DNA from 4 places in the Pantoea sp. RCC30.1 genome. Region 1 is predicted to be linked to each of the others. Evidence: predicted binding sites of a transcription regulator. Region 1 holds the regulator's gene; each other region holds the start of a gene.
The links. Region 1 encodes LexA, which represses DNA repair genes until DNA is damaged. Its sites were predicted from a motif close to TNCTGTATGTACATACAGNA; they were not measured.
Positions count from the first base shown of each region.

Region 2: a site for LexA is predicted at 3,308-3,327, ahead of umuD (translesion error-prone DNA polymerase V autoproteolytic subunit). Genes of this name have one in related genera too.
Region 3: a site for LexA is predicted at 2,287-2,306, ahead of sulA (SOS-induced cell division inhibitor SulA). Genes of this name have one in related genera too.
Region 4: a site for LexA is predicted at 2,576-2,595, ahead of dinG (ATP-dependent DNA helicase DinG). Genes of this name have one in related genera too.

Region 1 is NZ_JBXUHX010000028.1:22,847-28,266, forward strand. It holds gene plsB (glycerol-3-phosphate 1-O-acyltransferase PlsB) at 1-1,592, opposite strand, end outside; gene AC2LB6_RS19745 (diacylglycerol kinase) at 1,721-2,089, shown strand; gene lexA (transcriptional repressor LexA) at 2,195-2,809, shown strand; gene dinF (MATE family efflux transporter DinF) at 2,908-4,230, shown strand; gene AC2LB6_RS19760 (CsbD family protein) at 4,396-4,608, shown strand; gene zur (zinc uptake transcriptional repressor Zur) at 4,695-5,216, opposite strand.
Region 2 is NZ_JBXUHX010000017.1:84,964-90,383, reverse strand. It holds gene AC2LB6_RS15935 (hypothetical protein) at 104-376, shown strand; gene AC2LB6_RS15930 (hypothetical protein) at 628-768, opposite strand; gene AC2LB6_RS15925 (hypothetical protein) at 1,169-1,444, opposite strand; gene umuC (translesion error-prone DNA polymerase V subunit UmuC) at 1,596-2,864, opposite strand; gene umuD (translesion error-prone DNA polymerase V autoproteolytic subunit) at 2,867-3,286, opposite strand; gene AC2LB6_RS15910 (hypothetical protein) at 3,623-3,874, shown strand; gene AC2LB6_RS15905 (hypothetical protein) at 3,982-4,206, opposite strand; gene AC2LB6_RS15900 (biofilm development regulator YmgB/AriR family protein) at 4,753-4,998, shown strand; gene AC2LB6_RS15895 (manganese catalase family protein) at 5,278-5,420, shown strand, end outside.
Region 3 is NZ_JBXUHX010000013.1:3,404-8,823, reverse strand. It holds gene yccS (YccS family putative transporter) at 1-1,489, shown strand, start outside; gene AC2LB6_RS12930 (TfoX/Sxy family DNA transformation protein) at 1,486-2,115, opposite strand; gene sulA (SOS-induced cell division inhibitor SulA) at 2,326-2,817, shown strand; gene ompA (porin OmpA) at 3,168-4,238, shown strand; gene matP (macrodomain Ter protein MatP) at 4,338-4,805, opposite strand; gene AC2LB6_RS12910 (AAA family ATPase) at 4,859-5,420, shown strand, end outside.
Region 4 is NZ_JBXUHX010000009.1:29,082-34,501, reverse strand. It holds gene ybiB (DNA-binding protein YbiB) at 1-353, opposite strand, end outside; gene dinG (ATP-dependent DNA helicase DinG) at 380-2,548, opposite strand; gene AC2LB6_RS10095 (GNAT family N-acetyltransferase) at 2,672-3,190, opposite strand; gene AC2LB6_RS10090 (helix-turn-helix domain-containing protein) at 3,187-3,750, opposite strand; gene AC2LB6_RS10085 (MerR family transcriptional regulator) at 3,900-4,634, shown strand; gene AC2LB6_RS10080 (hypothetical protein) at 4,722-4,829, shown strand; gene AC2LB6_RS10075 (ABC transporter permease) at 4,810-5,420, opposite strand, start outside.

The DNA of each region.
Region 1 (5,420 bases):
GTCACACAGAGGTTCATGGCATTGGCCGCGCCCGCTTCATTAATACGCACCATCAGGCTGGCCGCGATATCATTGACGGTCGGCGTTAACCAGCTCGGACGCTGCGGCTCAATCGGATCGATCGCATCGCGCCACTCCGGAACCCGCTTGTTGAGATAGTTAACCAGCGGCAGCGGTTCGCCAAAGTTAACGTAACCCTGACCGAGGTTGCGCAGCTTGCGTAAGCCGCGCACCATCTGCATGAAGCCCTCTTTCTCTTTCGCCGCGCCGCGTAGTTCTTTGGCGTAAGTACCCACTTCCATCACATGCTCATAGCCGATATAGATCGGCACCAGCGTGATTGGACGATTGCCGCCGCGCAGCATTGCCTGCAGCGTCATGGCTAAGGTGCCGGTTTTAGGGTCAAGCAGGCGACCGGTACGTGAACGGCCTCCTTCGACAAAGTACTCAACCGAATAACCCCGGGTGAACAGCTCGCCGAGATATTCGCGGAACACCGTGGCGTAGAGCTTGTTGCCCTTAAAGGTACGACGAATAAAGAAAGCGCCCAGACGACGGAAAATCGGGCCGGCTGGCCAGAAGTTGAGATTGATACCCGCAGCGATGTGCGGTGGCACCAGCCCCTGGTGATAGAGCACATAGGAGAGCAGCAGATAATCCATGTGGCTGCGATGGCACGGCACATAGACAATTTCGTGGCCATCCTGCGCCAGCTGGCGAACTTTTTCACCGCCATTAACGTTGATGCCCTGATAGAGACGACTCCAGAGCCAGCCCATCACACGGTCGGTGACGCGAATCGCTTCATAAGAGAAGTTAGCGGCAATTTCCTCCATCATCTCGACGGCATTCTGCTGCGCTTTCTCATGGGAGATTTTTTTGCTGCGCGCTTCATCTTCGACGGCTTTTTCAATGGCTTTGGATTGCAGCAGACGATTAAACAGATCCTGACGCGCCGGTAAACGCGGACCGATTGCCGCCAGGCGCTGACGGGCAAAATGGATGCGCGCCACGCGAGCCAGCTTCTGGGCGATCGACTGATCCGTACCGTGTTCGGTTGCCATGCGGCGAAGCGAAACGGTAGGCGAGAAACGGACAAAACTGTCGCGCCCGTGCCAGATAACCGCAAAGAACTTCTGCACCCCGTTCAGCACCCGCAGGTGTGGCGTAGCTTCGCCCTGGACTTCACGTCCTGGCGCGCGGCCAAACATCACGGTGACCGGCAGCATCTGAATATCGAGCTTAGGATTATTGCGATGCAGGTCGAGGTAATCGTGAAAGATTTTCACCGATTCCACACTGGGCACAAAATAGGGGAATACGCGCGGGCCATTGTGAATAAACACGTGGCGCGGCAGCAGTGAACCATCAATCTCCAGTGGAGAGAGCGGGTCGGGCAGATGATGCCGCAGACACTGTGCACGTAAAGTCAGTAAGTCAGCCTTCGAATCGTAAGGCAAAACATACATAATAGGTCGGGTCGGATCCAGACCATGTTCAGACACAGGATCGGCCGGAATGGCCTTACTTTTTACCAAAAAGGAGAGTGGTAAATTAAGCAATTTGTAATAGAGTTTACGCCAACCTGACATAGACAACATGAAGCCTCTTGTTAGCAAAGCGCCGCAAGCATAGCAGAAAGCGCAGCGAATATCTGTGGTGGTGCCAATTGCACGCAGCCCAGACATTGACGTCAATCCGATGAAAGGGTTCCCACATCATGGCAAATAATGCCACCGGACTTATCAGAATTGTAAAAGCCGCAGGTTACTCATGGCAGGGACTGCGAGCCGCCTGGCAACATGAAGCGGCGTTTCGCCAGGAAGCACTGGCTGCGCTGGTCGCTATTATTATCGCGTGCTGGCTGGATGTCGATGTGATCTCCCGCATCCTTATGATTGGGGCGGTGGTGCTGGTGGTCATTGTCGAAATCCTCAATAGCGCCATTGAAGCGGTGGTTGACCGCATCGGCCAGGAGCATCATCCGCTGGCGGGCCGGGCAAAGGACATGGGCTCTGCGGCGGTACTGATCAGCATCTTACTGGCCCTGTTTGTGTGGATCGCGCTCCTCTGGACACATTTGCGATAAGCCTTCCATAACGCGCCTGAGGGCGCGTTTTCCCTGACAATCGGTTTCCATTTCGCCAATACCTGTATATACTCACAGCGACTGTATAAACAACCAGGGGGCGGGATGAAAGCATTAACCAGCAGACAGCAGCAGGTCTATGACCTGATTCGCGACCATATTTCTTCAACGGGCATGCCGCCTACGCGTGCAGAGATTGCCGCGCAGCTGGGCTTCCGCTCGCCGAATGCGGCAGAAGAGCATCTGAAAGCGCTGGCGCGCAAAGGCGTCATCGAGATCGTTTCCGGTGCATCGCGTGGCATTCGTCTGTTAATGGAAGAAGAAGCCTCTGAAGGGCTGCCGTTGATTGGCCGGGTTGCTGCCGGTGAGCCGATCATGGCGCAGGAACATATCGAAACCCATTACAAAGTGGATCCGGGCCTGTTTAAGCCGTCTGCTGACTTCCTTCTGCGCGTCAGTGGAATGTCGATGAAAGATATCGGGATTATGGACGGCGACCTGCTCGCGGTCCATAAAACCCAGGATGTGCGCAATGGCCAGGTTGTCGTTGCCCGCATTGATGATGAAGTCACCGTTAAACGCTGGAAAAAGCAGGGTGCTATCGTGCATCTGCTGCCCGAAAACAGCGATTTCGACCCGATTGTTGTCGATACCCGTGCTCAGTCGCTGACTATTGAAGGTCTGGCGGTTGGCGTGGTCCGTAACGGCGAGTGGCTCTGATTGTGAGGGCTACGTGCATTCGCCTTTTCTGATGCTATTCTGTCTGCCCTAATTTTGTCGCCTGCTTTACTGCAGCGACACTGAGCACGGAACGGCGAATGCGCTTTATCACGGCAACGGATAAAAATCTCTGGCGGCTTGCGCTGCCGATGATCCTTTCAAATATCACCGTTCCCTTACTGGGAGTGGTCGATACTGCAGTTATTGGTCATCTCGACAGCCCTGTCTATCTTGGCGGGGTTGCGGTCGGGACCACAGTGACCAGCTTCCTCTTTATGCTGCTGCTTTTCCTTCGAATGAGTACCACTGGCCTGACGGCACAGGCGTTTGGTGCGGGCGATAAAACCGCTCTTGCACGTGCGCTGACGCAGCCGCTGATTATTGCGCTGCTGGCAGGTATCCTGTTCATCGCTTTACGTTATCCGATTATTCAGCTGGCGACCCATCTGGTTGGCGGCAATCCTGATGTTCTGGAACAGGCGGCGCTGTTTATTCAGATTCGCTGGCTCAGTGCGCCTGCCACCCTGGCCAACCTGGTGATTCTGGGCTGGCTGCTGGGTGTGCAGTATGCACGCGCGCCGGTGATCCTGCTGGTGGTAGGCAATCTGGTTAACATCGTGCTCGATCTCTGGCTGGTGATGGGGCTGCACTGGGGTGTCGCGGGGGCAGCAACCGCCACGGCGCTGGCGGAGTACATCACGCTGGGCGTCGGCGGCATCATGGTCTGGCGGGTGTTAAAGCTGCGCGGTATTACGCTAAACCTGCTGAAGCAGAGCTGGCGCGGTGACAGCGGCCGGCTGCTGCGACTGAACCGGGACATCATGCTGCGCTCCCTGATGCTGCAGCTCTGTTTCGCCTCGCTGACCGTGCTGGGCGCACGGCTGGGTCCGGATGTGGTAGCAGTTAACGCGGTATTACTGATGTTCATTACCTTTACTGCCTACGCGCTGGATGGTTTTGCCTACGCGGTTGAAGCTTTTGCCGGCGAAGCGCATGGCGCAAAAGATGGCAGTAAATTGCAGCACGTCTGGCACTCCGCCTGTCGGCAGGCGGTGGTGGTAGCGCTGTTCTTCTCGCTGGTTTATGCCATTTTTGGCCCGCAGATTGTCACCCTGCTGACCTCTCTTGAGTCACTGCAGCAGACAGCTGATCGCTATCTGGTCTGGCAGATAATCATGCCGCTGATCGGCGTCTGGTGTTATCTGCTGGATGGGATGTTCATCGGAGCGACGCGCGGACGCGAGATGCGTAACAGCATGGTCGTGGCGGCGGCAGGCTACTTTCTGACGCTGCTCAGTGTACCGGTGCTGGGCAACCACGGCCTGTGGCTGGCGGTGACGGTTTTCCTGGCGCTGCGCGGCCTGTCACTGTGGCTCATCTGGCGTAAGCACTGGCGTCAGAACAGCTGGTTTGATGCCTGATCCTGCAGGGTTGACTCGGGGTTGATACAGATTATTCCGTATTATTCTACAGTTATTAAACTGTCTGCTATATTTAACTTTAAGCATCGCAGTTAACTAGCGATTTATATCGTTATTTTGTTAAGCAGCAAGATAATCATTAAACCCGAGGATTGGAGGTCTGCCATGAATAAAGACGAAGCGAGCGGCAACTGGAAGCAGTTCAAAGGCAAAATGAAAGAGAAATGGGGCAAGCTGACCGACGATGACATGCAGGTTATCGAAGGTAAACGCGATCAGCTGGTCGGTAAAATCCAGGAACGTTACGGCTATGCGAAAGATGAAGCAGAGCGCGAAGTGACGGACTGGGAAGGCAAGAACAAAGATCACCGCTGGTAATCAGGGTATCCCGTTAATCAGCTGAAACCGCTTCGGTGTGCCCGCACCGGAGGGTACAGGGATGGAAACGCACAAGGATGTGCAGATTACCCGCGTTTTCCCCGCTTTTTACCTTCATCCTGATGATCATGTTCGCAGCTTTCATGATGCGTACAGGCTTCAACGGCGGCACAACTTTCACATAAACCATGTGCTTCAATCACGCTATGGCGTAATGCAAACTGCGCCTCACCCGCCAGCGTCGCGATAATCTTCTCCACCCCCTGCGCCTGCTTTTCTGTAACGGCGGCACAGCGGTCACAGACCAGCATCACCGACGTATGAGCTGGTGCTTCAAAGTGGTGACACATGACGTAGCTGTTGTTGGATTCCACCCGATGAATGAAACCCTGCTCAAGCAGGAAATCCAGCGCACGATAGACGGTAGGTGGTTTAGCCTGCGGTTCGCTGACGCGAAGCTGATCCAGCAGATCGTAGGCGCTGATTGAGCCGGGCTGTTCAGCCATCAGGCGCAACACTTCAGCACGCTGTGAAGTCAGACGCACACCGCGCTGCAGGCACATTTTTTCGGCCTGAATCAAAATTTGCTGCGACGTCATGTTAGTCATGAAAATTCTCCGCTGGATAAGTGATGTTATTTTATCACATATAGTTTCGCGGTGCTGAGGTGGGTTTTCGTCTGAAAGAACAGCATTATTTGCCTGATAAAGCAGCATAATTAGAATTTAAGCCGCCTTTAATCTCAAATCTGACGACAAATCAGATCCATTCTGAATCGACCTGAAGCGGAATTGGTTGGCATTTTGCTTTGC
Region 2 (5,420 bases), on a different contig from region 1:
ATTTTTGGTCATCTTCACCGCCTTCAGCCGGGATTTCCGACCTTTTAGTCCGGCGCGCCTTTAACTAGAATATTTATATCGCTATTTAATCAGGAGGGTACAGATGGTTTATCACGATAAAACAACCGGTCATATGATTCTTGGTGAAGCAGCAATTAATCTGGCGTTTGAAGAGCAGGAAATCACCCTGGTGTCATTAATTCGTCAACTGGGCGAAATGGCTGAGAATGAGCGCAGCGACGATCGGGTAGAGCAGTTTGCTGACGCGCGAAACTGGCTAAAAAGTTTCATTAATCCCACAACCCGTGATCGCGCCGAACTGAACTGGCTGGTCGAGACCGGACAGGCACCGGTTTTCCTTAAAGATTATCGTTAGTTATGTGCGGGCCATTGCTGTTTATTTTTAGGGTGCCGCGCGCGGCCTCTCAGCAAGAGACACCGGGACAGGTGTGAGTGCAAATCAGTTATGCCGACCAGAACGTGAACTGTAACGCTCTGTATTTGGCTCCTGTGTCGGCCTGAAACGGCTTCCAGGCAGATTGATGAGTGCGATTACCCTGCGCTCGTCAATCTGCCATCTGGCCGTTAACCGGCAATGCTCGCCTTCTCCCCACCCTGCCGTCACAATCAGCGCGTCAGCGGCTCACCGCTTTCAGTCACCCGTTGTGCCTGTGGATGTTTCGCTGTCTGGGTTTCAAACCCACCACGGGCGGCAAAAACAGAACAGCTAATCGCTGCTACGAGTGTCAGTAAGATTGAAGTTTTCACGAAACAGGCCTTAATTTTCCACGCTATAGATTAAAGCGTGGAAGCCTGGCACATAATCAGATGAGGGGAAAGGCGAGTGCGGAGTTTTTCTGTCTGGAAGCGTGAGCCGGAGAAGTCTGTTAGCCGAAAATCGCACGACCCAAAGCCTGTTCAATATCGAACTCTCTGGGGCGTCCCCGCTCTTTGTTTTTATGCGTTGTGGCTGTCGTGGTCATTATTACCGGCCTGGGGAGGTGTGTCGCTATCAAAATCAATGGCGATTCTATCCCAGGCGGGGGAACAAGATAGGCCGTCCGTTGCCCGTCACGAGCAGACGGCCCGTTATTTCCCGGACGCATTAATATGATTAGCCACTGTCTGACCAGCCGCAGTCTGGTCTGCGGTGCAAGTCGGACGCGGTTCATTCAGATAAGGATGTTGTCTCTGTGCGGCCTTTTTCCCGTTGCTGACTGCGCTTCAGCGCGTTTGTTTTTATCAGCCATAACGTAAATTGCTTAATAAGCAGGCTGGCGTGGTTTTCATTGTCAGCAAAACATAAAAAAAGCCGGGTTTTTATATTGCTGTTATCGTCGATCGCATAAATCTCATATTCGTCGTGATGCCGGGATTTTATGACTGCTGTGAAATGTATTGCGGGCCAGAACATCACTCTGGCTTCAAACTGCCTGAAATCCATTATATTTACCTGGTAATTTACTTAAAATACCCGATGAAAAACTGCTCATCGGGACAGGTAAAGCATAACCTCCCGCCTCTTTTATCGCGTGATAAAAAAAGCTTTTAGCAGAGACCGTGGCTTCAGCAGCAGAGGAACATCGGATCAGCGCTCACTTAAGCGCAACCACAGGCAGATCGGTTATCCGGGTGGTATAGGCAGGCGACAGCATCTCACGCTTCATTGACCAGGCTTTGTTAATCCCCTGCCCCGCAAACCAGAGATTTCCGCTGCCGAGTTTGTTGACTGTGTCGATCAGCTTCATCAGCTCTTCACTATTGCGGCGTGGCTGATGTTCATCAAACAGATCAAGCTGAGCTACACCCTGACTGAAAAAATCCCCCAGCACGATGCCCGCCTTCATGTAGCGATGTCCCTCAATCCAGATGTTATCCAGACACGCCATCGCGACGCTGATAATGTCGCGGGTGTCCTGCGTCGGGATCAGCAACTGACCGGTAGACTGATTACCGTAAAAGGGTTCGTCAGCCGCATGCGGGCTGGTACGCACAAACACCCCTATCTGGCGACAATATTGATTCTCACGACGCAGCTTTTCTGCCGCGCGCTCGGCATAGGCGCAGACGGCTTCGCGCATCTGATCGTAGTCGGAGATACGGCTGCCAAACGAACGAGAACACATGATTTGCTGTTTTACCGGCGTCACCGACTCCAGCTCCAGGCAGGACTCACCGCGCAATTCTCTGACGGTGCGCTCCAGCACCACGCTGAACTGTTTACGAATGGACTCGGTGCTTTGATCGGCCAGATCTTTCGCCGTCATGATGCCCATGGCGTTGAGTCGTTTGCCGATCCGGTGACCGACGCCCCAGACGTCAGCCACATCAATCAGCGCCAGCAGCTTTCTTTGACGTTCGGGGGCCGACAGATCGACAATGCCGCCGGTTTTGCTCCACTTCTTGGCCGCAAAATTCGCCAGTTTGGCCAGCGTTTTAGTCTGGGCAATGCCGACGCCCACGGTCAGATGGGTCTCTTTGCGAATCCGTTCTCTGACCTGGCGACCAAAGGTTTCCAGCGCCATACAGTTCTGCACACCGGTGAGATCCATAAAAGCCTCGTCGATCGAGTAAATCTCCACCGATGGCGCCATCTCTTCCAGTAGGGTCATCACCCGAAGGCTCATATCGGCGTAGAGCACGTAATTGGAGCTGAAGACGTGCACCGCGTGACGCGTCAGCTCTTCACGCATTTTAAAATAGGGCGCGCCCATTTTGACGCCGGCTTTCTTTGCCTCGGCACTGCGTGCAATCACGCAGCCGTCGTTATTCGACAGCACCACCACCGGTTTACCTTTAAGATCAGGCCGGAAAACGGTCTCACACGATGCGTAAAAGCAGTTCACATCAACCAGCGCGAACATGGTCAGTGGGTCGCTTTAATCACAAAGGTCACCACGCCAAACACCTCCAGCGCATCTTCAGTCTGGATAGCAATCGGTTTAAATTTCGTGTTCATCGGCATCAGTTGCAGGCAGGGATGAAGCTGGAGACGTTTAACGGTGAATTCGCCTTCAACGGCGGCGACCACGATATCGCCGTGTGAGGCGGTGAGGGAGCTGTCGACCACCAGCATGTCTCCATCGTTAATGCCCGCCTCAATCATCGACTCGCCGCTAACCCGGACAAAATAGGTGGCGCTGGGGTGCTGAACCATAAGCGCATTGAGATCGATACGTTGCTCGACATAATCCTGCGCCGGAGAAGGAAATCCACACGGCACACGTTCGATATAAAGCGGTAAAGGCATAACGGCGCGAATGTCCGCAGGTTTAATGAATTCCATAATGTCACTCCCTTCTCAAACTACTGTATATAAATACAGTAATAGCTAATCCCCCTTTTAATCAAGTGACAGAAAAGATTTTTAAGCGAAGGGGTTGATGGTAATGCACTTTTTTTTAAGCGTTTTTTCGCATTGCCGTCAGAGTAAGCAGAAACGGGTTACTTTCGCCGCACTGCGGGAATATCAGCGTTTTTTTCTTACAGTAACGCATCTTATAAATTCAGCCGCTGATTATTCTGACTTAAGGAAAATCTGACAACGCCTCTCTGGACACTGGCGGAGGTTTGAATATTACGAGCGGGCTGGTTATTCTGCTTTTTTAAGCATGGAGGGGTTATGGCAGACGACGATCGAATCAAACATCTGGAAGAGGCAGTCGCGCAGTTAAGGGTTGAGACCACGGTATTAAAAGCGATACTTGGTCAGCAAATAGCACTGAATAATCTTAATTACAAAGGGAAGTTTGACGATGTGCTGGCGGCGCTGGCGAAAGAATATGCCGAGCGCGGTCTGGAGGAAGGCAATAATCAGGCCATCCATGATGCCCTGCGTGAATATATTAAATATGAGCCGCCTGCAGTGGAATAAGCGGTTTCTGGCAGCGTCCGATTGCCGGACATGTCCGGCTCACGAACGCTGCCACCCCTCTGACCTGACCTGCCCCGGCAACTGCCTCAGGCAAAACCGGTCAGTGATTAAGCCTGACTGTCACTCTCCAGCGCATCCTGAATTGCATCGGCCAGATTACCAATTTCATTCGCCACGGCCTGCAGATCCCAGGAGGTTTTTGAGCCGGTTGCCGATGTGGAGGCGCTGACCGACTCCTTTGCCACTGACAGAGCCGCTGCCACAGCCACTGCACGTTTATGTTGTTCCTGAGTTACGCCCGCAGGCGGAATCGCGAAATAGTCGTGAACCATGATCATTTCCTTGTGATGAATAAGGGCTCAACCTTAGCCTTCTGCATCAGGCGTGGGAAGTGAATTATGCGGCGTGGCTGGTCAGACGGCCAGGATTGCAGCAGTATCGATGCGTTGTGCCTTTTTCCTGCGCTAAAACCTGTACAGCTTTTTCTGCGATCTGCGGAAAAACCCCGCTTTAACGCCATAAGGTGACATTTTCTACTCTTCACACCTTTTCCCCTGAAAACCCTCCCGGCCCGAAAAATACAAGCAACACTCTGTATTTTATAGGTTAATAATAAAAATCATTTCTCCGATTTAAACATGCATCTGACATACATCACCGACCAGTGTAATTTTGTCAAATTTCGTTGTACAAGTTTTCAATTCTTGTATAACTTTATCCCGTGATGTTAAATCACTTGTAACGAGGGTGCTTTGCACCGCATCTGAAGGTGTTGTGGATTTCCACCTTCAGATGCATTTTTTTTGCGTCATCCGGCAACCGGATCTGAATCGACGTATTCTCCCCCCTTTCTTATGAGGCCTGACATGCAAACAACGATGAATACAGAGTCTCAGATTTCTGATTACTTCATGAACTCTGGCGCGGCGCTGACCACTGAACAACAGGTGGTCGCCGCCGTTCATGCTGAACTCGCCCGTTCGAAAGCTCATGTCTCACAAAAAGATGTCGTGCTGGGCCTGATTAATCGCCTGGAGAGCGAGCGTGACGTGGTTAAGCAGGATATTTACCGTCAGGCTCTGGAACATGTTCTGCAGCGTGCTTCGGCCACCAGCGAAAGCTAAATTGTTAAGTGGGAACGCGATTGAGCATGGATGCTTTTCCCGTCCGGAATCAGCCCCTTTTGAGGGGCTTTTTTGTTTTCCCTGCACTGCGCCACACGTCCCTTTCTTATCGCTAATATTGCCTGTTCTGTCGGGCCAGATATAGCTCCGGAAATCACCTCTTTTGCCGCTTATTTCGCCGAAAATTCCGGTTAATTTCTCTCGTTTCGCTTTATTTATCCGATATCTGTGTCCAGACTTTTCCTGCATCTACTGCAAACACAGACGAGGAAAATAACTATGTTTCATCATTCATCAAAACTTCAATTCCCGGTTCGTGTAGAGAAGCCCGATCCAGAATTTGCCATGCTGTTACAGCAGGCCATCGGCGGCGTCGAAGGTGAGATTCGTGTAGCGATGCAATACTTTTTCCAGGCGATGGG
Region 3 (5,420 bases), on a different contig from region 1:
CCTGACCAAGACTACACTGCAGAGTCGACTGCGTGGGGATCGCGGATCGCGCGGCACCCGCCGCAGTCTGCACTACTACTTTGTGGCGCAGGATATTCACGAACGGGCCAGCTCTTCCCATCTGCAATATCATTTGCTGCGCGGCGACTGGCGCTATAACGAAATTCTGTTTCGCTTTCAGCGCCTGCTGAATATGCAGGCGCAGGCCTGTCGTCAGCTGGCGCACTGCATTCTGATGCGTGAAAGATGGGTTCATGACAGCCGCTTTGAGCGTGCGTTTGAACGATTACAAAAAGCGATAGAACGTCTTGAGCAGCATGAGCCTGAGGCGACCCACACCCGTGCACTGTTCTGGCTGCTGCGTAACCTGCGCGCCATTGACGCTCAGCTCGCCTCTATTGAATCCGAACAGACGCTGGCCGGTGAAGATCCTCAGCACAGTGATAATGTGCTGTCACGCGAAGGATTAAGTGGCTGGAGTGATATCCGGTTGCGCTTCAGCCGTCATCTCTCTCCCTCTTCGGCGCTGTTCCGGCATGCGGTTCGCATGTCAGTGGTGCTCTGTATTGGCTATGGTTTTATTCAGATCACCGGACTGCAGCGGGGGTACTGGATTCTGCTGACCAGCCTGTTTGTCTGCCAGCCAAACTACAACGCCACGCAGCGACGACTGGCCTTGCGCATCGGCGGAACGCTGGCAGGGATTGCGATTGGCCTGCCGGTTTTATGGCTGGTGCCCTCCATTGAAGGTCAGTTAATCCTGATTGTGATTGCTGGCGTGCTGTTCTTCGCTTTCAGGCAGGTGCAGTATGCGCAGGCCACGCTGTTTATCACTCTGCTGGTGCTGCTCTGCTTTAACCTGTTAGGTGAAGGCTTTGAGGTCGCCCTGCCACGGGTAGTGGATACCCTACTCGGCTGTGGTCTGGCGTGGCTGGCTGTCGCGTTTATCTGGCCTGACTGGCGCTTTCGTCAGTTACCGGCGGTCGCAGAACGAACCCTGAAAGCGAACTGCCGCTATCTGGATGCGATCATGGAGCAGTATCATCAGGGCAAGGATAACCGTCTCGCCTATCGCATTGCCCGCCGGGATGCGCATAATGCAGATGCTGAGCTGGCGTCGGTGGTTTCAAATATGAGTAGTGAAAGTCGTACCAGCCAGCAGCTACGTGAGTCGGCTTTTCAACTGCTTTGCTCTAACCACTCATTCCTGAGCTACATTTCTGCGCTGGGTGCCCACCGCGATAAAATTACCGCGCCGGAACTACTGGCCTTGCTGGATGATACGGTTTGCTACGTTGAGGATGTGCTCCAGACGGACGTGGTCAGCGATGAACATGTTGAGACAATGCGCCAGCAGCTGGCCCAGCGCATCAGCCAACTCGCCGCAGATGCGGATACACGTGCGCCGCTGGTGCTCCAGCAACTCGGTCTGCTGGTGGCCTTAATGCCCGATGTGGCTCGCCTGCGCCGCACGCTCATTACTGATTAGCCTTCGCCGCCTCTAAGATTGGGGTTAGACAAAAGCGTGCGCTGGAACCACGCATTCAGCTCGGCCCGGGTGGCAAGCGGTAGCGCGGCGGCATGATGGCCCGTGATCGCCCCCTGCAGCGCCAGTAAGGTCTGAAACCCAACGTGCTGGTTGATCGCTTTCAGCTTCAGCCAGCACTGTTTGGCCCCCATCTGATAGAGATGATTGACGGTCATGACGCCCGCCTCGTACAGCATCATCTCCATACGTACGCTGAGATTCGGCAGATCTTTCAGTCGTGGAGAGGATTGTCTGTCCTGTAACTCCAGCTGCGCCGTTTCTAAAGAGGCCGCTGAGAGCGCCAGCAGATGGTCAGGATCGCGCCATAACGCTTCATCAACCCGAAAATAATTGAGGCTCACCATCCTGCCTCTCTTACGAAAAATCAGGGGTTGCAGCGGACGATCAGTAATGTATTCCCGCAAAGGTTCACTGGCACGCAGATAGAGTTCGTCTTTATTTATTAAGGCAAAAACCACACTTTCAACAGCCAGCGCGTATCCTCCAAACTGGGTACGGGACTCTATGGTTCCCAACGGGGCCAGGTGCGCTCTGGAGCGCTCTACGACCGGATTCACCTTTTGCATTGCACCACCTCCATGTAAGAAATATCTCTTAAATTACCTTGGGTATCAGGTAATTAGAAGATAAAAAAAAGCGTCAGCGGGTTCAATGAATAAATAGTGCTTCAACTAATCTTGTCGCGTTTTTGCGAGGCGTTTTCAGAAATTTGGGTTGATCTTTATCCAGGATGACAGTACTGTATATTCATACAGTCCACTGCTGGTGATTAACTTATGCGAACACAACCTCCTGATAATGCACGCTATGCTCATCATTATGCGTCCACTTCCGTTCCGGCCTCTCAGGGTGGTGGAATTACTGAGTTACGTTACAGCGAGCAGCCCGGTATGATGCAGATGATGCTGTTGCCGTTATTGCAGCAGCTCAGTCAGCAGTCTCGCTGGCAGTTGTGGTTAACACCGGCGCATAAACTGAATCGCACCTGGCTGCAGGAATCGGGATTACCACTGGATAAAAGTATGCATATCGCCGATTCTGAACGTCTGAATGCCGTCGAAGCGATGGTTAAGGCGTTGCGTACAGGAAATTACAGTGTCGTTCTGGCATGGATTCCGTACGATTTGGATGAAGATGAGCGACGTCAACTCGAAAATGCGGCCGCTGAGGGTGAAGCGCTGGGTTTGATTTTACGGGCAAGCGGAACATCGGAAGCGCCTCTGAGACCACAAAGTTCCATAAAAATTCAGTCGGATTTGTTTCATTAAGTAAAAATCAGAAGTTTCCCAAGCTATTTTTCTTATCTGTCGCCGCTAAACCACTGATTCTGTTAGTTCGAGCTGTGACAATGGTTTAGCGGGTTTTTGGGCCTTTTTACCGCGACAATACGGCCACTCTAATTGTTAGAAATTATGTATAAATCGCTGTTTCTTTACAGAAGCGCCTCACATCATACTTGTAAGTTTCCAATCTCGTTGTAGACTTTAGCTCGCCAGGGTGCTCAATAACCTCCGTTTTTTGCGGTAGAGTCATAAGCGAGCGTTTTGACCCGGCGAAGGATTTAAACCAAGAGCAACCTTTTTGCTCATTGCCTATTTGGATGATAACGAGGCGCAAAATGAAAAAGACAGCTATCGCAATTGCAGTGGCACTGGCTGGCTTCGCTACCGTAGCGCAGGCCGCTCCGAAAGATAACACCTGGTACACCGGTGCTAAACTGGGCTGGTCTCAGTATCACGACACTGGTTACTACGGTAACGGTTACGAGAACAATGACGGTCCAACTCATGAAAGCCAGCTGGGCGCAGGTGCGTTCGTTGGTTATCAGGCAAACCCATACCTGGGCTTCGAGATGGGCTATGACTGGCTGGGCCGCATGCCTAATAAAGGCAATGTGACTAACGGCGCATTCAAAGCACAGGGCGTACAGCTGGCTGCTAAACTGAGCTACCCAATCAATGACGACCTGGACGTGTATACTCGTCTGGGCGGCATGGTATGGCGTGCAGATGCAACGCAGACTAACCCAACTACTGGCCGCATCAGCGACCACGACACCGGCGTTTCTCCGCTGGCTGCTGTTGGTGTTGAATATGCGCTGACCAAAAACTGGGCTACCCGTCTGGATTACCAGTGGGTTAACAACATCGGTGATGCACAGACCGTTGGTACTCGTCCAGACAACGGCATGCTGAGCGTAGGCGTTTCATACCGCTTCGGTCAGGATGATGTCGCTGCACCAGCTCCGGCTCCTGCTCCAGCACCAGCTCCAGTTGTTGAAACCAAGCGTTTCACCCTGAAGTCTGACGTTCTGTTCACCTTTAACAAATCTACCCTGAAGCCAGAAGGCCAGCAGGCTCTGGATCAGCTGTACAGCCAGCTGAGCTCAATGGATCCTAAAGATGGTTCCGTTGTCGTACTGGGCTTCACCGATCGCATCGGTTCAGAGCAGTACAACCAGAAACTGTCTGAGAAACGCGCTCAGTCAGTCGTAGATTACCTGGTATCTAAAGGTATTCCTTCTAACAAGATCTCTGCACGTGGCATGGGTAAATCTAACCCAGTTACCGGCAACACCTGTGACAGCGTGAAAGGCCGTAATGCCCTGATCGACTGCCTGTCTCCGGACCGTCGCGTAGAAATCGATGTTAAAGGCATCAAAGACGTTGTAACTCAGCCACAGGCTTAAGTTAAACGTAATAAAAAACCCCGCTAAGGCGGGGTTTTTTTATGCCGGTAATAAAACCGGACTTGAACATTCAGACTATTTTTGTTTTGCCCTGCCCGGTTATTCGCTCTCTGAACCCGACTTACCCAGGATGGCCTGCAAATCCTGCTTCAGACTCGACATCTGAGTAGCATATTTCTCTTTGCGTTCTGCATCTTCTATCAGCTGAACAATCGTTTCAGAGAGCGTGCACCCGCGCCGCTGTGCGAGACCTGCCAGTCGCTGCCAGACCAGATACTCCAGGTCGATCGATTTTTTACGGGTGTGCTGATGTTCAGCGTTGAAATGGCGTTTACGCCGGGCACGGATGGTCTGCTTCAGTCGGTTATCCAGATCAGAATGAATATGCTCTGCGATCCATTCATTTACCGTCACCGGATTATTTTCCATCGCCAGCAGCTCATCGACTGCCGCCTGCGCCGCGCTTAATTCAAGGTGACGCGTGATCAGTTCACCTTCCCGATGTTTTTTCACCAGGTATTTCCACTTCCATCCACATTCAAGATTTTCGAGTTGCTGGTATTTCATCGGAATCTCATCGTGATCACGTAACGAGCTAAGAATAACAGCTTTTTTCCCGGATGCAGCAACGAAAAACATGCTGTCATCGTCACATCTTCAACAGGAAGTCTGCAGTGCTTAACAAGGGTGAATCCTGTATAATCTCGCTTTTCTTAATACAGACAAATGCGATTATTTTGACCAGCACCCAACTTACGTGGCAGACCTTACAGCCGGATAGCGCGCAATACCAATCCGTTTTCTCCCGAATTGCTGATGAAGAAACTGATGCTCTGGCAACGGTACAGCCCCGGTTGCTGAATGCACTGGCGCATTTACACCACCAGACACAAGGTTTCCCGTTACTTCTGGTTCGCAGCCAGGAGAATCGCGACTATCTGACATTCATTGCCCAGGCCGCTCAGCGGGTCATGGCAGACAGTACCACTCTGTTCGGCGGTGATTACCATATCATGGCTGACAACGTCACGCTTCAGCCTCCCTCCGATCCTCAACGTCCGTTCACCAGTCAGGGTGGTATTCACTTTGCTGAATGGACTGAGATGGAGCAGTTATTTGGTTGCGTGCGCCAGTATAAAGATCGCATCCAGCTTGAGCCGGGCCTGATCCATCGCGCCAACG
Region 4 (5,420 bases), on a different contig from region 1:
CTGACGCCATGCACCAGCACCGGGAAGCCGAGTTTCACCAGCAGCAACGCCAGCAACGGCGTCAGATTACCCTGGCGGCGCGCACCGTTGTAGCTGGGGATCACCACGGGCATCGGCCGGTTTTCTGGCGCACGCAGTTGCATCATCTGCGCCTGCATCGCCTGATAAAAGCCGCGCATCTCTTCTTCGCCTTCGCCTTTAATTCGCAGCGCAATCAGAATGCCACCCAGCTCAAGGTCAGGCACCTCGCCCGCCAGCATCGCGCCATAGAGCGCCACCGCAGTATCAAAATCGATGTCGCGGGCATGATTTTTACCGCGACCAATCTCTTTAATAATTTTATTCAGTTCCATCACTCGCTTCCGGTTAAGTGCGCGGCTCAGCGCCGCGTGGGACGTCGTTTACGCACCGTGTTTTTGGGCACCACGGTGGCCGGTATCGCTTCCGGCTCTGGCGTTTCCGGCTGTTCAATCGGGAAGATCGGCAACGCGGCTAATAACCGGCTGCCGTAGGATTTGCTCAGCAGACGGCGGTCATAAATCACGATTTCGCCATAACATTGATGGCTGCGAATCAGGCGTCCGACCTGTTGAATCAGGGTAAATGAGGCACTGGGTAAACTCTGCACCTCAAACGGATAGCGCTTCAGGCTTTTCAGCCACTCGCCTTCGGTCAAAATTACCGGACTGTCTACCGGGGGAAAAGCGATTTTATGAATATGCACCTGACTCAGCAGATCGCCTTTCAGATCCAGCCCTTCAGCAAACGACTGCAGGCCAATCAGAACACTGGTTTCCCCTTTGGTGACGCGCTGACGGTGCAGGTCCACCAGGCGGCTGCGCGGCTGATCACCCTGCACCAGCATCGAGAGCCGCAGGTCGGGAAGACAGGCGACAAACTGCTGCATCGCCCGATTGCTGGCAAACAGCACCAGCACCCCTTTGTGCTTTTTCTGAGCCATCTGCTGACGGAAGAAACCTGCCATCTCGGCGATGTGCTCCGCTTCATGTGTCATCAGCGGCTCAAAGCGCATCTGCGGGATCACCAGCTTGCCCTGCTCCACGTGGTTAAACGGCGAGTCGAGCGCCACAAAACGGTCGCCCGCTTTCTCGCTGAGTCCCGACATCTCCTGCAGGCGATTGAAGCTGTTGAGCGATCGCAGCGTGGCGGAGGTGACCACCACATGCGGGATTTTGCGCCACAGCATTTTCTCCAACTGATCGCTGACGCGGATCCCGGCACAGTGAAACAGCAGATGCGCCTGACCTTCGCGCAGCTCGCGGGTGATCCACTTCGACACTGGCGCACCAGAGGCTTTTTCCATTGCCGCCAGCCGCCACAGTTTGCTGACCGATTCAAACCAGCCAAACTGGCGATTGAGCTGTAGCAGATTGCGATGCAGACGTACCAGATCGACTTTGCCGGTCTGCTCGCTAAGCGCATTAATCAGGCCTTCACTCAGGCCGCGCAGGGCGTCGCTGAGTTTGAACAGCCGGGCACAGAGTTCCAGCAGTTCCTGCGGCAGTTCGCCCAGCACAAAGCGAAATTCGCCCGGCTGGTTATGCGGCGGCAGCAGCGGATTCAGCGCCTGCGCGGTCACGGTCAGCAGTTCGCGCAGCTCATCGCAGTGCGCTTTCAGCCGCTCCGGGTTAGCCAGCGGCGGCGGCGATTTTGGCCGCATCTGCGTCATAATGCTCTCTACCAGCTTGATAAAGAGGTCGAGCTGCAGGCTGCTCCAGCCCGGCGTGATGTCGGCGCTCATCTCCAGCGCATCGCGGGCCACTTCCGGCAGATGATGCCCTTCATCCAGCACCAGCATCAGGTTTTTGGCCGGTGGCAGCACCGACTCGTTTTCCATCGCCGCCATCACCAGCGCATGGTTCGCCACCACCACATCTACCTGCTCTATTTCGCGTCGCGCCACAAAGAACGGGCATTCACGATACCAGTGACAGTGCGAACCGAGGCAGCTTGCTTTGTCGGTAGAGAGGCGCTGCCACAGGCTGTCGCTGACGTTCTCTTCGCTGTGATCGCGCAGGCCATCCCACTGGTAGCGATCCAGCGATTTCTGTAAGCGGCCGCACTGCGTCTGTTCTTCTTTGGTGCTGCTGACCGCGTCATCATCCAGATAGAGCAGCAGATCGCCCTGCTGATCGGCGTCGGCCGCCATCGCCGCCAGATTGCGCGGACAGACATAGCGCCCGCGGCCAAAGGCAGCAGTAAAGGTGAGGTCGGGGATGATTTTCTTCAGCAGCGGCAAATCTTTGGTGAAAATTTGATCCTGTAGCGCCACGTTGGCGGTGCTGATCACCAACTGCTTTTCCTGGGCGCGGCTGGCCGCAATGCCCGGAATCAGATAAGAGAGTGTTTTGCCCACGCCGGTCGGCGCTTCAACCGCCAGATGGCGCGAATCGTCGCCCGCCAGACATTTTGCCACTTCGGCAATCATCTGGCGCTGCGGCGCACGCGGGATGAAATCAGGCACCTGCTCCTGAAGCGCTTTATACCATTGCGCTATCTGGCTTTTTACTGCGGCTGTCAGGGCCATGATTTGCTTTACCACACTGAAAATATGGCCTGTATTTTTACACAGTATCCCGGCGACGTCAGCTTTCGCGCGGAATTTTTCGTGCGCCGTCGTAAATTTCAGTGAGTGCCCGGCGGCGGCTCTCTACTCCAGTACTTTGTACATATAGGTGGTGGCATCCAGCACACCTTCAGTGGATTCGGCATAAAACGGAATCGATCCCGCCACCTGCCAGCCAAGTGAACGATAAAGCTCGCTGGCAACATCGCCGCTGCGCGTATCCAGCACCAGCAGGGTTTTACCCTGCGTACGCGCCCGCTGTCCGGCGAGCTCCATCAGCTCACGGGCGATACCCTGACGGCGCGCCCTGGGATGCACCAGCAGTTTGCTGATCTCTGCCCGGTGTCGGCCATTTGGCATGGCGCTGCCACTGAGAATGACAGTGCCCACGATGCTATCGTGCTGCCGCGCGACGAATAATTCGCTGTCGCCGTCTGCCAGACCGGCGATCCGCTGCTGCCAGAATCGCGTTATCACTTCTTCGTCTTCGGCATCAATAAAGCCGACACTGGCGCCGTCTGCCACACAAGCCTGCAGCACCTCCGTCAGTTCACCCAACTGCTGTTGCGCTTCGTCGGCGCGAAGTATTGCGTAATTAATCATGGTTTCGCCACCACCAGTAAATAGCGCGCGCCAGCAGTCGGGTGCGCCTCAAAAGCCGATTTCCCGACCAGATGAAAACGTAGGCAGTCACCGGGCTTCAGCGCCCACTGCTGCGCCCCCATCGTGACGGTGAGGCCGCCCTCGTGTAGCCAGATATGCTGCTCCAGCCCCTGTATAGGTGGCGCATCGTAATCTATACGTGCACCGGGCCGTAGTTTGCCCTCAACCAGTTCGCATCGAAAATGAAGTGCAGGAGGTGAAACATTCCGGCGAATAAATCCGCTGGATTCATCCTGCCACACGGGCTGCTGGTCATCTCTGATCAGCAGACTGGACTCCTCCTCCACTTCACTGAGCAGGCGCGACATCGTTAATCCGTAGGCAACACACAGACGGTTAAGCAGCGCAGCAGTAGGGCTGGTCTCGCTTCGCTCAATGCGCGATAATGACGCACGACTGATGCCCGTAGCGACAGAAAGTTCATCCAGCGACCAACCGCGTTGCAGGCGTAATTCTGCCAGCCTCACCGCCAGTCGTTGCTCCGTATTCAGCTCTGACATAGTAATTTCTCACATTTGGGAAAAATTCTCTTATGTGAGATATAACGGAGAAACGGCGTATCAGTCAAGTTGTACATCGAGAAATGTATTGTACAACTTAGTCGGCTTCGTTATGGTAATTACACTCAGACCAATCGAAAGAGGAATTTATGACCTTATACAGTATCGGTGACGTTGCCGAGCGCTGTGGCATAAACCCAGTCACTCTGCGCGCCTGGCAGCGTCGTTATGGCTTACTGAAGCCGCAACGTACCGAAGGCGGACATCGTCAGTTTGACGAAGAAGATGTTCATCGCATCGAAGAGATCATGCGCTGGATTGAAAGCGGCGTGCCGGTCGGCAAAGTTAAAGCATTGCTTGAAGGTGGCGATGTTGATGCCCATGACGGCTGGACGACACTGCAGGATGAGCTGATCAGCGTACTGCGTCACGTCAGACCCGCTAAACTTCGTAACAAAATTACCGCGATTGGTCGCGAACATCCGATTGATGCGCTGATCGATCACGTGTTCATGCCGGTACGCCAGAAGCTGAGTCTGGACCAGAACACCGCCCGCACGATGTGCAGTCTGCTTGATGGTTTGCTGATCGACTATGTCGCGTTCTGCCTGACTGGCAGCCGGAAAAAATCAGGAAAAGATGCGCTGATTATTGGCTGGGGTATCGACGATCGTACCCGCATCTGGCTGGAGGGCTGGCGTCTGTCGCAGCATGGCTGGCGCATTGATGTGCTGGCTGAACCGCTGGATCTGCCGCGTCCTGAACTCTTTCCTGGCATGAATATGTTTGTCTTTACCGGTAAAAAACTAACCCGTCGCCAGCAGGAACAGCTGTCACACTGGCAGGAACAGGGTTATGCCGTGCGGTTGCATGAACCCGGCTGATAACAAAAACGCACGCCGGGCACTTTGCCTTCTGCCTTGCGCGCGCTATTATCCCCGCCTCACTGTTAACGAGCTCAGGTTTTAACCATGAATGTCAAAAAAGCCTTTTTCGCCACGCTGTTTTTTATTATGGCGGCCGGTGGCACCAGCGGTCTGATGCTGGTCGGATACTCTCTCATCGTTCACTCACGCTAAACCCGCGCTGAAGGCGCTCAAACAGACGATCGCTGACTATCGCCAGCAGCGCCACCAGCAGTGCCCCCTGAATCACATAGGCTATATTAAATCCGCTTAAGCCGATAATCACCGGCGATCCCAGACTTTTCGCGCCCACCGTTGAGGCGATAGTCGCTGTGCCGATGTTGATGATCACCGAGGTGCGTATCCCGGCGATAATTACCGGCGCAGCCAGTGCTAGCTCGATCTGCCATAATCGTTGCCAGCTGCTCATGCCGACGCCGATGGCGATCTCCCGGCTGCTGGCCGGTACGCTATCAATACCCGCCAGCGTCCCCTGTAAAATTGGCAGCAATCCGTAGAGCAGCAGCGCCACGACTGCGGGCCAGGCGCCAAATCCCATCACCGGCACCGCAATTGCCAGCACCGCCACCGGCGGGATAGTTTGCCCCGCCGCCACAATGGTCTCCATCAACGGCCGGAACGCACGGCCCGCACGCCGCGTCACCAGCACGCCACTGCCTATACCCACCACAATCGCCAGCAAGCTGGCGGTGACTACCAGAAACAGATGCGCCAGTGTCAGCTGCCAGAAGCTTTCCTGCTGAT